Regions from separate parts of the Sphingobium sp. LF-16 genome, predicted to be linked through region 2. Evidence: riboswitches for the same ligand, from Rfam matches in the RefSeq annotation. Region 2 holds a riboswitch; each other region holds the start of a gene.

Region 1 (3,641 bases), 1.6 Mb from region 2:
CCAATGCGACGGGCAGGATGTGCAGCCGGTCGAGACCGACGAGTTCCAGATCGGCATTGCCGAAACCTATGACGTGATCGTCCAGCCCGGCGAAGCGAAACCCTATGCCCTGATTGCCGAGGCGATCGACCGGTCGGGCCTGGTCCGCGCCACCTTGGCGCCGCAGGTCGGCATGGTCGCGCCCGTGCCGGCCCGGCGCGCCCGGCCGCTGCTGGGCATGAAGGATATGGGCATGGACATGGGCGGCATGGATATGGGCCATGGCGGCGTGATCGACCTCAGCCAGCCGGCCAATGAAAGCATGTCCGGCCACAGCATGAAGATGCGCGACAAGTCGGTCGCGCCCGGCGTGAAAATGGGGCCGGGCGTCGCCACCCTGTCGCCGATGCCGGCCGATCGCACCGCCGACCGGCCGACGGGGCTGGAGGATGTCGATCATCGCGTGCTGACCTATGCCGATCTGCGGTCGCTGACGCCGAACAGCGACCTGCGCACGCCGACCCGATCGCTCGACATCCACCTGACCGCGAACATGGAACGCTATATGTGGTCGTTCGATGGGGTGAAGCTGTCCGAAGGGGCGGAGCCGATCGCCTTCCGCCATATGGAACGGGTGCGCGTGACCCTGATCAACGACACGATGATGCCCCATCCCATCCATCTGCACGGCCATTTCTTCGAACTGGTGACCGGCGAGGCTGCGCATAATCCGCGCAAGCATACGGTGAATGTGCTACCCGGCGGCAAGGTGAGTTTCGACCTTACCGCCGATGCGCTGGGCGACTGGGCGTTCCACTGCCATATGCTGATGCACATGCATGCCGGGATGATGCGGGTCGTGACGGTCCGCCACGAGGAGGACGCGGCATGAAGCTGATCGCGCTCCTGCTGCTCGCCGCCGCTGCGCCGGTGCAGGCCCAGACGATGGATCATAGCCAGATGGACCATGGAGCGATGGGCCACAGCATGCCCACCACCGACGCCGCCATCCCGCAAGGCACGGCCCCGCCGGTGCCGACCGACCATGCCGCCGACGCGCTCTATGACCCCGCCGCCATGGCCAGCGCCCGCGCGGCGATGATCGCGGAAGGGGGCGGCATGACCTATTCGCAATGGATGCTCGATCGGCTGGAATATCGCGCCGGCAAGGGCGCGGATGGCTATGCCTGGGAAGGCGAAGGCTGGATCGGCGGCGACATCAACCGCTTCGCGGTCAAGAGCGAGGGTGAGGGGACGGTCGGCGGATCGCTCGAACGGGCCGAGGTGCAGGCGCTCTACAGCCGGGCGATCGACCCCTGGTTCAACCTGCAGGCGGGCGTGCGGCAGGATTTCGGCGAAGGGCCGGACCGCAGCTATGCGGTGATCGGCATCGACGGCCTGGCGCCTTACTGGTTCGAGGTCGGGGCCGAAGCCTTCCTGTCGACCAGGGGCGACGCCCATCTGCGGCTGGAGGCGAGCTATGACCAGCGCATCACCCAGCGGCTGATCCTGCAGCCCGCCGCCGAGTTCAATCTGGCGGCGCAGGCCGTGCCCGAACTGGGGATCGGCGCCGGCCCGTCCGATATCGAGCTGGGGCTGCGGCTGCGCTACGAGATTGCCCGCGAATTCGCGCCCTATGTCGGCGTCAATTGGGAACGCAAGCTGGGCGACACGGCCGACCATGCCCGTGCTGCCGGCGATAGGCCGTCGGCCACCAGCCTAGTGATCGGCCTGCGCGCCTGGTTCTGAGAGGCGCTTGCAGCCCGCCTGATATTCGATTATCGATCCCGCCGATCCTGCGCCGCACGGCATGGGATCATGATCGCGCCGGTGTCCCGAAAGGGGCTTAATAGGGAATGCGGTGCGGACGGGTGACTGTCCAAATCCGCAGCTGTCCCTGCAACTGTAAGCGGTGAGCGCGATGTACATGTGCGGACGGCAGAATGACCGATCCGCCAGCCACTGGGCCGGACGCTAAATCCTGCGAGGCCTGGGAAGGCCGTGCATCAAGCGATGACCCGTGAGCCAGGAGACCTGCCGGCGTCTGGTCGCTCTTGCCTTGGTCCAGGGGATGGCCGCGGCACGGTAACTTCCGTCTGAGCGACGAACGAGCGGCTGGGGCCGCTGCGACAAACGCGCGTCGGTTGCCCATGGGCGCCCGGCCGGCGCGTGTGTCGGACGTTCGCGCGCGTGCCGCTCGTGAAGGTTGCCCCCGCCCGTCGAACGCGGCGCCGGATGGGGGAATATATGAAGTCCATTATCGTTTCGCGGGCCGCCTTGGCCCTTTCGCTCGCCTTTGCATCGCCGGCTCTGGCCGACGAAGGAGAAGGCGACAGCATCGTCGTCACCGGCACCAGCCTGGAAGAGACGCTGCCGCAGCAGCTGTCGCGCTATGGCCATGCGATCGAGATCGTCACCGACACGCAGATCCGCGATGCCGCCGCGATCGATACCGCCCGCGCGCTCGAAGGGGTGCCGGGCCTGTTCATCCGGTCGCAGTCCGGGCCGTTCAGCTATGTCGACATTGCGTTGCAGGGATCGCGCACCAAGGATGTGCTGTGGACGATGGACGGCATCCGCCTCAACAACCGCCTCTATGGCGGCACCTCGCCCAACGACACCATGGCCGCCAGCATGATCGAGCGGATCGAGGTGCTGAAAGGCGGCGAAAGCCTGTTCTACGGCACCCAGGCGGCGGCCGGTGTCATCAATGTCGTCACCCGCGACTTCAGCGATGATCTGGGCGGCCAAGTCAATGCCAGCCTCGACAGCTTTGCCGGCACTAGCCTGGATGGCTATGTTCGCGGCGCGATCGGCCAGCATCGCTTCGTGGTCTGGGCCAATCGCAGCCAGTCGGACGGCTATCGTCCCTATGACGTGATGCAGCCCAGCGCCACCGATCGCGCGCGCGGCTATGATCTCTGGTCGGCGGGCATCAAATATCAATATGATATCGCGCCGGACCTGCGCCTCAACGCGCTCTACCAGCACACCAAGGCCGATCTCGACAATATCAGCGCGACCCGGACGAAGGAGAGCCGCAACGACCGCAATGAGGAAGTGGCCAGCCTGCGCCTCGATTATACCGGCGAGGATGGGGTGCAATTCTTCCTCAAGGGCTATTTCCACGACTGGAAGACCGCCTATGTCCAGATCCGCAACCCCATTCCGGCGGGGCCGCCGCAGGTCATCTACCCGGCCGGCACCTTCTGGGGCTATCAGGATTATGGCGGCAGCGCGGTGGTGCAGCTCAACATGCTGCGCGGCATCGACACGCTGATCGGCTATGATTTCCAGAGCTTCAACGGCCGCGACGACGTCCTGCTGATCGCGCCGACCGATGAACAGGTCCATGCCGGCGTCTTCCAGCTGCGCACCAATGACGAATTGTCGAGCAAGGGACGGATCGCCGCGGGCCTGCGCTACAACAAGGCGAAGGGATCGGAAAAGACGATCTGGAACGTCTCGGGCCGTTATGATGTGAGCGAGGCGCTGTTCGTGGAGGCCAATGGCGGCACCTCCTTCGTGCTGCCCGACGCCTCGCAGCTCTATGGCAATGATCCCTGTTGCGAGGTCGGCAACCCGAATTTGAAGCCCGAGGAAAGCCTGAACCTCAACGCCGCGCTGGGTGGCGCGCTGGCGGGCGGGGCGATCCGGTGGAA
Region 2 (3,641 bases):
ATCTTGGAAAAGCGGCTCATCATGGCGCCGCATTTAGTGCGGGACGGGGCAAAAGACCAGCGGTCAGGCGTTCGGGCCGCCGATGATCGCGGCATAGGTGGCCGGATCGACATTGGCGCCGGAGATGACGAGGGCGGTGGCGCCGTCGGTGGGCGGGGCGAGGCCGGCGAGCATGGCGGCGAGCGCCACTGCACCGCCCGGCTCCACCACGAGCTTGAGCGTGGTGAAGGCGAAGCGCATCGCGTCGCGCACCTGATCGTCGCTGACGACCAGGCCGCCGGCCAGCAGGGCATGGTTGATCGGGAAGGTCAGCGCGCCGGGGCTGGGCGCCAGCAGGGCGTCGCAGATGCTGCGTGCGTCGGGCGAGACGCTTTCCCGCACGCCGCTGGCGAGCGAGCGAGCCGTGTCGTCGAAGCCGGCGGGTTCGACGGCATAGACGCTGATGTCGGGGCGGGCGGCCTTGACCGCCGTGGACGTGCCCGCGACCAGCCCGCCGCCACCGCAGCAGACGAGTATCTGTGCGAGGTCGGCGCTGGCGGCCTGGGCCTGGTCGAGTATTTCGAGGCCGATCGTGCCCTGGCCGGCGATGATGAAGGGATCGTCGAACGAGGGGACCAGCGTTGCGCCGCGTTCGGTGGCCAGGGCGGTGGCGATTGCCTCACGGCTCTGGGTGAAGCGGTCATAGGGGACGACCTCGGCGCCGAGCGCACGGGTGTTGGCGGTCTTGATCGCCGGGGCATCGGCCGGCATCACGATCGTGGCGGGAATGCCGAGCAGGCGCGCGGCAAAGGCGACGCCCTGGGCATGATTGCCCGAGGACCAGGCGACGACGCCCGCCGCCCGTTCCGCATCGTTCAGCCGGGCGAGGCGGTTATAGGCGCCGCGGAACTTGAACGATCCGCTATGCTGGGCGCCCTCGAACTTCACCAGCACGCGCCGGCCGCACAAATCGTTGAGCGCGGCATTCTCGATCAGCGGGGTACGGACCGCCGCCGGCGCGATCAGCCGCGCGGCATCGGCGACGTCGGCGGCAGTGATGGCCATCAAGGATAGATCTGGCGAATCGGACATGTCGGCTCCTTGGGTCAGAGGCCCCTGCATAGCCGGCCACCAGCACCGCGCAACGATCCGCCGGGGCGATCCTGGCCCGCTTGGCAGGGCTTGTGCTTTGGCTTATGGGGGCCGCGCGCCGGGGCGGTCAAAAGCCCCGGACGCGCATGATCGCGCCGGTGCCCGCAAGGGCTGAAAACGGGAATGCGGTGCGGGGGGCGCAGCCCTTCCAAATCCGCGGCTGTCCCTGCAACTGTAAGCGGTGAGCGCGATGCGCAGGGTTCCCAGGCTCTTCAAAAGGGGAGGGCCGGAACCGGCCACTGGACCGATAGGTCCGGGAAGGCTGGCGCATCGCTGCCCTGACCCGCGAGCCAGGAGACCTGCCGGCGTCTGGTCGCTCTTGCCCTGGCCCAGGGGATGGCCATGGCGCGGTGTTTCCGTCGAGCGACGCCCATGGCGGCCGGGGCCGCATCGGTGCGTGGGGCGGGGCGCTGGCGTCTTCCCGATCCTCACGCAGCGACCGCATGTGCGGACGCCCCGGTTCCAAATCGACGGACGCCGGGGGACGATAAAATGAAGATGTTGGGGATTTCGCTCATCGCGCTGCTGGCCGCTACGCCGGCACTGGCCCAGGATGACGATATCGTCGTCACCGCTTCGGGCATCGCACAGCCGCGCGACGAGGTCGGCCAGGCGATCACGGTGATCGATGCCGACACGATCAGGACGCGCCAGGCGGTCGATGTCGTCGACCTGCTCGCCACCACGCCGGGCGTCCGCTTCAGCCGCAACGGTTCCACCGGCGGCGTGACCGGCGTGTCGCTGCGCGGCGCGGAGACGACCCAGACGCTGGTGCTGATCGACGGGGTCAAGGTCAACGACCCGAGCGGCATCGGCGACGGCTATGATTTCGGCCATCTGTTGACCGGCAATATCCGCCGGATCGAAGTGCTGCGCGGCTCCAACTCGGTGGTCTATGGCAGCCAGGCGATCGGCGGCGTGGTCAATGTGATGACCGGCGCGCCCAGCGAGGGTTTCGAGGTTAACGCCTCGGCCGATTATGGCTATAGCGATACGCTGAACGCCAAGGCCGATGTGTCGGGCACGCATGGCGCGGTGTCGGGCGGCGTCGGCGTCGCCTATTTCAACACCGACGGCATTTCCTCGGTCGGCCGGTCGTTCGGCGGCGTGGAGAAGGATGGCTATGAGAATATCGCCACCAACGCCAAGCTGAAGATCGCTTTCACCGACAGCCTCAGCCTCGACCTGCGCGGCTATTATATCCATGCCGATCTCGACTATGACAGCTTCTTCGGCGCGCCGGCCGACAGCAGCGACGTCAGCAAGCTGGACCAATATGTCGGCTATGCCGGGATCAACCTGGCGCTGCTCGACGGCAAGCTGACCAACCGCGCCGCCGTTACCTGGATGCGCAACGACCGCGACTATTATTTCGTGCGCGGCACCGACCCGGATTATGGCTATTCGGGCACCAATCTGCGCTTCGAATATGAGGGCGTCTATGCCCCGGTGGATCAGGCCAAGCTGATCTTCGGCTATGAGCATGAGCGGCCGGACTATGAGTATTTCGGCTTTGGCGACATAGCGAGTGCGAAGGCGAACATCGACAGCGTCTATGCGCTGGCGGTGGTGAAGCCGCTTGCCGGCCTCGCCGTCACGGGCGGGCTGCGCCATGACGATCATAGCCAGTTCGACGGCGCGACCACCTTTGGTGCCAACGCCAATTACACGCCGAACGCGGGCGCCACCAATATCCGCCTCTCCTATGGCGAAGGGTTCAAGGCGCCGTCGCTCTATCAGCTCTACGACACCTATAGCGGCAACAGCGCGCTGCGGCCGGAGCGGTCGAAAAGCTATGATATCGGCTTCGACCAGAGCCTGGACGGGGACAAGGCGGTGCTGTCGCTGACCGCCTTCCGGCGCGATACTCGCAACCAGATCAACTATGATTATGCGACCTACACCTATGGCAATCTAGACCGGACCCGCGCCAAGGGCGTGGAAGCGACGCTGACGCTGAAGCCGGTCGAGGCGCTGACGGTGGCGGCCTCCTACTCCTATGTCGATGCGCGCGACCGGTCGGGCGGGGGCACCGACGGCAATCGCCTGCCGCGCCGCGCCGCCAATGCGGTCAGTGTGTCGGCCGACTATCTCTGGTCCTTCGGCCTGTCGACCGGCGCGACGCTGACCATGGTCGGCGACAGCTATGACGACACGGCCAACACGCGCCGGCTCGACGGCTATGCGCTGGCCGGGCTGCGCGCGTCCCTCCCCGTGGGCGACCATCTCGAAGTCTATGGCCGGATCGACAATCTGTTCGATGCGGATTACGCCACGGCCTATGGCTATGGCACCTATGGCCGGTCGGCCTATGGCGGCGTGCGTGTCCGCTTCTAAGGGGCGGCGGCATCCCCTGTTGCTGCCGGGGCTGATCGCCCTGCTGCTGGTCGCGGCCATCGCATCGGTCGCGCTGGGATCGGTGACGATTGCGCCGGGCCGCATCCTGACGGTGCTGGCGGGCGGCGGCGACATGGTGGCGCGGGCGATCGTCATCGACCTGCGCCTGCCGC
Region 3 (3,641 bases), 680 kb from region 2:
TACTGGACCGTCAGCCAGATCGTCACCCATCATGCCTCCAATGGCTGCAACCTGATGCCGGGCGACCTGCTGGGCAGCGGCACCATCTCCGCCCCGACGCGCGATGGCTATGGCAGCCTGATGGAAATCAGCAGCGGCGGCCGCGAGCCGATCAGCCTGCCATCGGGCGAGACGCGCAGCTTCCTGGAGGATGGCGACGAGGTGACATTGCGCGCCACCGCGTCGGCCCCCGGCCATGTGTCGATCGGCTTTGGCGAATGCCGCGCGATGATCGTGCCGGCGCGATGAGCGACCTCACCCTTCATGGCTATTGGCGGTCAAGCGCGAGCTATCGCGTGCGGATCGCGCTGGCCCTGAAGGGTGTCGACTATGCGCAGGTCGCCCATGACCTGCGCAGCGGTGCGCAGCGGGCACCCGACTATCAGGCGCTGGCGCCGCAGGGGCTGGTGCCCGCACTGGTCGATGGCGACAGCGTGCTGACGCAGAGCGGCGCGATCCTGGAATGGATCGAAGCGCGCTGGCCGCAGCCGTCCTTGCTGCCCGCCGACCCCGGCGATGCCGCGATCGTCCGTGCCATGGCCGGCATCATCGCCTGCGATATCCATCCGCTCGGCAATCTGCGCGTGTTGCAGGCGCTGCGGCAGGATTTTGGTGCCAGCGAGAATCAGGTCCGCGCCTGGATCGGCCGCTGGACCGGCGAGGGCTTCGCCGCGCTCGAAACGCTGATCGCCCGTCACGGCGGCACCTATGCGTTCGGGGACCGCCCCAGCTTCGCCGACTGCCATATCGTGCCCCAGCTCTACAATGCCCGGCGCTTCGGCGTCGACCTGACGCCCTTTCCGCGGCTGTGCGCCGTGGACGCGGCGGCATGCGCGCTCCCCGCCTTTGCCGCCGCGCACCCCGATCGCCAGCCCGACTCTGACATATGAGCGTCAGTGACACGCGCCTGTTCGCGACGCCGGCGGGTGTGCGCCTCTGCCCGATCGCGCAGATCGCCGATGGCAAGGCGCGCAATTTCGTGCTGCAGATGCGCGCCGGCCGCTTCCATGGCTTTGCCGTGCGGGATGGCGATCATGTCGCCGGCTTTGTCGATCAATGCCCCCATGCCGGCCTGCCGCTCGCGCAGCAGCTCGATGATTATCTGACCCCGGATGGCAGCCATATAAGATGTAGCTGGCACGGCGCCCTGTTCCGCCGCGACGATGGCGCCTGCGTCGGCGGCCCTTGTGTCGGCCAGCGCCTTACGCCCTGGCCGCTCGCCATGGCCGATGGCTGGATTGTCACCGCTGCCCAAAGCGACTAGGAACCGGCCCAGGGACGGCGCTTCGCATCGTCCCGACATGATCGCGCCGGTGCCCCCACGGGGGCTTAAAATGGGAAGGCGGTGCGGATGCCATGGCATCCAAGTCCGCAGCTGTCCCTGCAACTGTGAGCGGCGAGCGTGATGAACAAGGCTGTCCCCGATGCGGGATTAGCAGCCACTGGGCCGGACGCTAAATCATGCGAGGCCTGGGAAGGCCGTTCCTCCCGCTATGACCCGCAAGCCAGGAGACCTGCCAGCGTTTAGGTCGCTCTTGCTTTGGTCCAGGGGATGGCCGGGGCACGGTGTTCCGTCTGAGCGACAGGTTGGCGGCTGGAGCCGCGCGGTCACGCATCTGCGGGCGAACAAGCGCCCGTCCGCGATGCCGGCCGGCCGTGCGTTCGCGCCCGGTTCGCTCCCGCCCCGGTTGCTCCGGCGCGCGAGTATTTGTCATGGCCAACACTGCATCTGCCAAGATTCCGACCACCGTCATCACCGGCTTCCTGGGCGCGGGCAAGACCACGCTGATCCGCCACCTGCTGGAAAATGCGAAGGGGCGCCGCCTGGCCCTCATCATCAACGAATTTGGCGATGTCGGCGTCGACGGCGAACTGGTGAAGGGCTGCAACGACGCCGCCTGCCCGGAAGAGGATATTGTCGAGCTGGCCAATGGCTGCATCTGCTGCACCGTGGCCGACGATTTCCTGCCGACCATGACCGCGCTGCTCGACCGGCCGAGCCCGCCCGACCATATCATCATCGAGACGTCGGGGCTGGCCCTGCCCAAGCCGCTGGTCAAGGCCTTCCAGTGGCCCGACATCCGCACCCGCGCCACGGTGGACGGGGTGGTCGCGCTGATCGACGCCGATGCGGTCGCTGCCGGTCGCTTTGCCACCGACGAGGCGGCGCTGGCCGCCGCGCGTGCCGCCGATCCCAATCTGGACCATGACAGCCCGCTGGAGGAATTGTTCGAGGATCAGCTCGCCTGTGCCGATATGGTGGTGCTGAACAAGAGCGACCTGGTCGATGCCGACACGCTGGCCGCGGTCGAGGCGCAGGTCGATGCCGAGACGCGGCCCGGCGTAAAGATCGTCCGCGCCGCCCATGGTGCGGTCGATATCGGCGCGCTGCTGGGCATCGTCGCGGCGGCGGAGGATGATCTCGACGCCCGGCCCTCGCACCATGAGGCGGAGGGCGAGGATCATGACCATGATGATTTCGACAGCTTCGTCGTCGGCGGCGATGCGGTTGTCGATCCCGACACGCTGGTGGAGGCGCTGTCCGCGCTGATCGCCACCCATGACGTGCTGCGCGTCAAGGGCATGGTCGCGGTCGCGGGCAAGCCGATGCGGCTCGTCGTGCAGGCGGTCGGCCCGCGCATCCAGCATTTCTTCGACCGTCCCTGGCAGCCGCAGGAAGCGCGCCGCACCCAGCTGGTGGTGATCGGCCAGAAGGGGCTGGACCGCGCCGCGATCGAGGCCGACATCCAGGCCGTGCTCGGCTGATGCATCTTCTGTCCGCCACGCCGGGAACGATCAGCGACGGCGAGGAGGCGATCGACCTCGACCAGCCGCCCGGCGACATCGTCATCCTGACCGTGGCGGACAGCGACCTGGCCTGTTTCGCCGCCGCCGCCGCGCGCCTGCCCGATGACGCGCCGACCGTGCGGCTGGCCAATCTGCTGCAGCTCAAACATCCCTATTCGGTCGATCTCTATGTCGAGAAGGTGATCGCCAAGGCGCGCTTCGTCTGCGTCATCCTGCTCGGCGGCAAAAGCTATTGGCCCTATGGCGTGGACGAGATTGCGCAGGTCGCGCGCGAACGCGGCATCGCCTTCGCCGCGATCGCCGACGGGCGCGAGGGCGATCCCGCGCTGGACCTCGCCTCCACCGTGCCGGCGGCGATGCGCGAGCAGTTGCGGGACTATCTGCGCCAGGGCGGCACCGCCAATGCTTTGTCCTTCCTGCGCTGCGCCGCCCGGCTGACCGGCGCGGATGCGGGCGACCCCAATCATCCGCTGCCGATCGCCGACGCGGGCCTCTATTTGCCCGGCCATGACCGGCCCGGCGTGGCGGAACTGCGCGCGACCTGGGTCGAGGGGCGGCCGGTGGCGCTGCTGATCTTCTACCGCGCTTTGGTGGTCGCCGGCACGCTGAGCGCGGTCGATGCGATGGTCGCGGCCCTTGGCGCGCGCGACTTCAACGTTGCCGCCGTGCATGTCCGCGCGCTGCGCGAGCCGTTCGTGCGCGACTGGCTCGGCGGGCTGCTGGCCGACATCGCGCCCGACATCATCGTCAATGCGACCAGCTTCGCCGCCTCGTCGTCGTCCGAGCCGCGCGTG
Region 4 (3,641 bases), 450 kb from region 2:
CCGGGGTGAACGCATATTCGGCGCGCAGGTCGACCAGCGTATAATCGTCCAGCCGCGTCGTGTTGGCCGCATTGTCATAGCTGTGGCCGGACCAGCGCACCGCCGCGCCGGTGGTGAGGCCGAAGGGCCAGGCATAGCTGATCGACCCATTGGCGCTGTTGCGCGGCCGGCGCGGCAGCCAATTGCCTTCGTTCGCAGTGTCCTCCGAACGATCCTCCGCCACGGTCCAGCTATAATTGCCGTCAATGGTCAGCCCCTTGACCGGCTCGACCGCCACCTGCGCCTCTATCCCATGCGCCTTGGCGCGCGCGACATTGAGATAATAGCCATAGCGGCGGGTGGTGGTGCCGGGCGTGAAGCAGCGCGGATCGGTCGAGCTGGTGGAACAGCTATTATAGATGATCTGGTCGGTCGTGGTCCGGTCGAACCAGGTCGCGCCCAGCCGCAGCTTCTCGCCAAGGAAGCGCTGCTCCGCGCCCGCTTCCCAGCCATGGGCGCGTTCGGGGTCGAGCGCCTGATTCCCATATTCGGAAAAGAGCTGATAGAGGGTCGGCGCCTTGAACCCCTCGCCATAGCTGGCGCGCAGCACCGTCCCGGTCGGCAGCGCCCAGACGCCCCCGGCGGAAAAGAGGGTACGGCCGCCATAGCGATCATGATCGTCATAGCGCAGCCCGCCAGTCAGGGTCAGGCCCGTAATCGGCTGGGCATTAAGCTGGCCATAGACGCTGGTGATCTCCGCCTTGCCGCGGGCCGGGTCGGGAATCGGCACCGAAAGCGAGGCCGAAGGCGACACGCTGCGGAAGCGGCTATTCTCATTCTCCACCCCGAACAGCGCGGTCCAGCCGTCGGCGATCGCGAAGCTGCCCTGATATTCGAGCCGCTGGTTGCGCCCGGCGGCGTCGAAGCTCTGCTTGCGCGGGTTGCGCGGGTCATAATTGTCGCGATCGGTGTCGGTATAGCCATAGCCGAAACGGTTGCGGAAGCGGCCGTCGAGCAGTGCGACGTTAAGGCCGGCATAGCCGACAAATTCGCGATTGGTGCCATAGGCGGGGCTGTCCGCGCTGGTCGCGTCGAAATCGACATGGCCATCGGAATAATAGCCGCGCAGGTCCGCGCTGATTCCGTCCGCCAGCGCCACCTCGACCCGGCCGGTGACGCTGCGGTTGGTATAGCCGTCCTTCTCCTTGCCGCCAAAGGCCGGGCTGATCGCCGAAATGCCGTCGGTGGTGAAGCTCTGGCCACCGATCCTCCAACTGACCGGGCCGGTCTTGCCGCCCAATGCCGCGCGGGCGCTGACCGTGTCGCGCGACCCCGCCTCTATGTCGAAGCTCCCCTCCAGCGCCTTTTCGGGCATGGCGGTGACGACATTGACGACGCCACCGATTGCCTGACTGCCCCACAGGGTCGACTGGGGACCGCGCAGCACTTCTATGCGCGAGGCGTCGCCGACCAGCAGATTGGCGAAATTATAGCCGCCGCCGGCCGAGGACGGATCGTTGAGCTTCACCCCGTCGATCACGACCACGGTCTGGTCGGATTCCGCGCCGCGGATGCGCAGCGACGTCGCCGTGCCATAGCCGCCATTGCGCGAGATGCTGACGCCGGGCGTGCGCAGCAGCAATTCGGTGACGCCCAGATCCTGCGCCCGGTCGATCGCCGCCTTGTCGAGCACGGTGACGGAGGCCGGCACCTGATCGGCCGGCGTGGCGAGGCGGGTCGCGGTGACGAGGATCGAGGATGCCCCGGCATCGGCGGCGGCATCGGGCGGTGGCGCCTGCTGCGCCTCTTCGGCGAAAGCGGTGGTGGAGAGAAGGAAAGAACAGAAAGTCAGATATTTGAACACATGAGCCCCCGGACGAGGGACCGCATCCCAGGGACGATATCGGTGCCCGGCCGGGCGCGACATGGTCCCCGCACCTATGCGGTCCACCTGTCGCCACGCGGGTTCACCCCCGTCCGCTCGGCACACCCTGTCCGCGCGAAGGACGACCGCGACGGGCAGGTCTCCTGGCTCGCGGGTCATCGCTGATTCATGCCGCCTTCTCAGAACCTTGCGGTCCCAATGGCATATGGCACAAAGGCTCGCCGCTCACAGTTGCAGGGGCAGCCGGGGTCTTGAACCCCATTCCCTTTTCATCCCCGCTGCCGGGGAACCTGTCGCAGTCCGGGCGATAGGCGAGCCCGACTGGAGCGTCAATCTTCCTTGCCTGGCGGAGCGCGCCGGCTAAGGGAGGTGGCCATGCGGATATTTGCGCCCATCGGCCCCGGCAAGGGGATGATCGCCCTGATGATCGCCCTGATCGGCGGTGCCACATTATGGGCGGCCACCGCGCGCCAGCCTGCCAATGCAGGCAAACGTCCGCAACGGATCGTGTCGCTCAACCTGTGCGCCGACCAGTTGCTGGTGGCGCTGGCCGATCGCGACCAGATTGCCGGCCTGACCCATAATGCCGGCGATCGGCAGATGTCGGCGGTGGCTGCCGCGACCCGCGGCCTGCCCATCCTCGACGGATCGGCCGAGCAGATTTTGGCGACCAATCCAGACTTGGTGATCGGCATGCCGGCGCGGCGCAATCCGGCGATCGCGATCCTCAAGGCCCAGCATTATCCCGCCGTCGACCTGAAAAGCGCGGACAGCTATGCCGATATCGTCGCGTCGATCCGCACGGTGGCGCAGGCGATCGGCCATGCCGACCGGGGCGAAGCGATGATCGCGCGGATGGACCGGGAGCTTGCCGCCCTGCCCCGTGCGCCGAAGCCGAAGGTCGCCGCCTATTATCAGCGGCGCGGCTACATGACCGGCACCGGCACGTTGGTCGACGACCTGATGACGCGGGCAGGGCTGCGCAACCTGGCCGCCGACCTTGGCAAGCCGGCGATCGCGCAGGTCAGCCTGGAGGAGATGGTCGCCGCCCGGCCCGATTATCTGATCGTCGAGAGCGCCACCGACCGGATCACCGACCAGGGCACCGAAATGCTGCACCATCCGGTGCTACGCGACATAGCGCGCATCAGCCTGCCCCAGGCCTGGACCGTGTGCGGTGGTCCTGCCTATGTGCAGGCGGCACGCGCCCTCTCCCAAGCCGTCAGCGCCCGCTGAAGCTGGGCCGGCTCAGCCCTCGATGAAGTTTGCGGCGACTTCGGCCGGCACCCGCATCAATCGGCCGCTCTCCTTGTCGATCATCGCCCAGGTGGATTTGGCAGACACCTTCACCTTGCCGTCCGGCCCGGTGAACTCGATCAGCCGGTCGAACCGCGCGCCGCGCGGTCCTTCCGGAATCCAGGTGCGGCCCGACACGACATCGCCCTCGGTCACGTTACCGCGATAATCGACCTCATGCCGGGTCACGACCCAGATATAGGCGTCGACATGGGCCGGATCGGCATCGGTCATCCAATGTTCGACCGACAATTGCTCCATCCACTGCACCCACACCGCGTTGTTCACATGGCCCAGCACATCGATATGCTCGGGCCTTGCGGTGAATTGCTTGGTGAAGCTCGACGCCATCAGCCTTCCACTCCCAGCTGCCACAGGATGAACGCAAATTCCTCGGCGGTCTCGTGCAGGCTCTCGAACCGCCCGGACTTGCCACCATGTCCCGCGCCCATATTGGTCTTGAGCAGCAGGATATTGCTGT

The links. Region 2 has a riboswitch for cobalamin ahead of DIZ22_RS00360 (TonB-dependent receptor). Riboswitches for the same ligand answer to the same signal wherever they lie in the genome.
Region 1: it holds a riboswitch for cobalamin, as region 2 does, so the genes downstream of both, DIZ22_RS13990 (TonB-dependent receptor) here and DIZ22_RS00360 (TonB-dependent receptor) in region 2, are expected to answer to the same signal.
Region 3: it holds a riboswitch for cobalamin, as region 2 does, so the genes downstream of both, cobW (cobalamin biosynthesis protein CobW) here and DIZ22_RS00360 (TonB-dependent receptor) in region 2, are expected to answer to the same signal.
Region 4: it holds a riboswitch for cobalamin, as region 2 does, so the genes downstream of both, DIZ22_RS19660 (TonB-dependent receptor) here and DIZ22_RS00360 (TonB-dependent receptor) in region 2, are expected to answer to the same signal.

Annotation. Positions count from the first base shown of each region.
Region 1 covers NZ_CP029335.1:3,033,786-3,037,426, reverse strand. The annotation lists gene DIZ22_RS14000 (copper resistance system multicopper oxidase) at 1-871, shown strand, start outside; gene DIZ22_RS13995 (copper resistance protein B) at 868-1,728, shown strand; cobalamin riboswitch at 1,791-2,036, shown strand; gene DIZ22_RS13990 (TonB-dependent receptor) at 2,227-3,641, shown strand, end outside.
Region 2 covers NZ_CP029335.1:65,679-69,319, forward strand. The annotation lists gene dapF (diaminopimelate epimerase) at 1-23, opposite strand, end outside; gene DIZ22_RS00355 (threonine/serine dehydratase) at 64-1,071, opposite strand; cobalamin riboswitch at 1,211-1,453, shown strand; gene DIZ22_RS00360 (TonB-dependent receptor) at 1,624-3,468, shown strand; gene DIZ22_RS00365 (iron ABC transporter permease) at 3,455-3,641, shown strand, end outside.
Region 3 covers NZ_CP029335.1:3,954,402-3,958,042, forward strand. The annotation lists gene fahA (fumarylacetoacetase) at 1-288, shown strand, start outside; gene maiA (maleylacetoacetate isomerase) at 285-929, shown strand; gene DIZ22_RS18600 (Rieske (2Fe-2S) protein) at 926-1,303, shown strand; cobalamin riboswitch at 1,334-1,576, shown strand; gene cobW (cobalamin biosynthesis protein CobW) at 1,753-2,805, shown strand; gene cobN (cobaltochelatase subunit CobN) at 2,805-3,641, shown strand, end outside.
Region 4 covers NZ_CP029335.1:4,183,448-4,187,088, reverse strand. The annotation lists gene DIZ22_RS19660 (TonB-dependent receptor) at 1-1,843, opposite strand, end outside; cobalamin riboswitch at 1,980-2,173, opposite strand; gene DIZ22_RS19655 (ABC transporter substrate-binding protein) at 2,240-3,100, shown strand; gene DIZ22_RS19650 (acyl-CoA thioesterase) at 3,113-3,511, opposite strand; gene DIZ22_RS19645 (S9 family peptidase) at 3,511-3,641, opposite strand, start outside.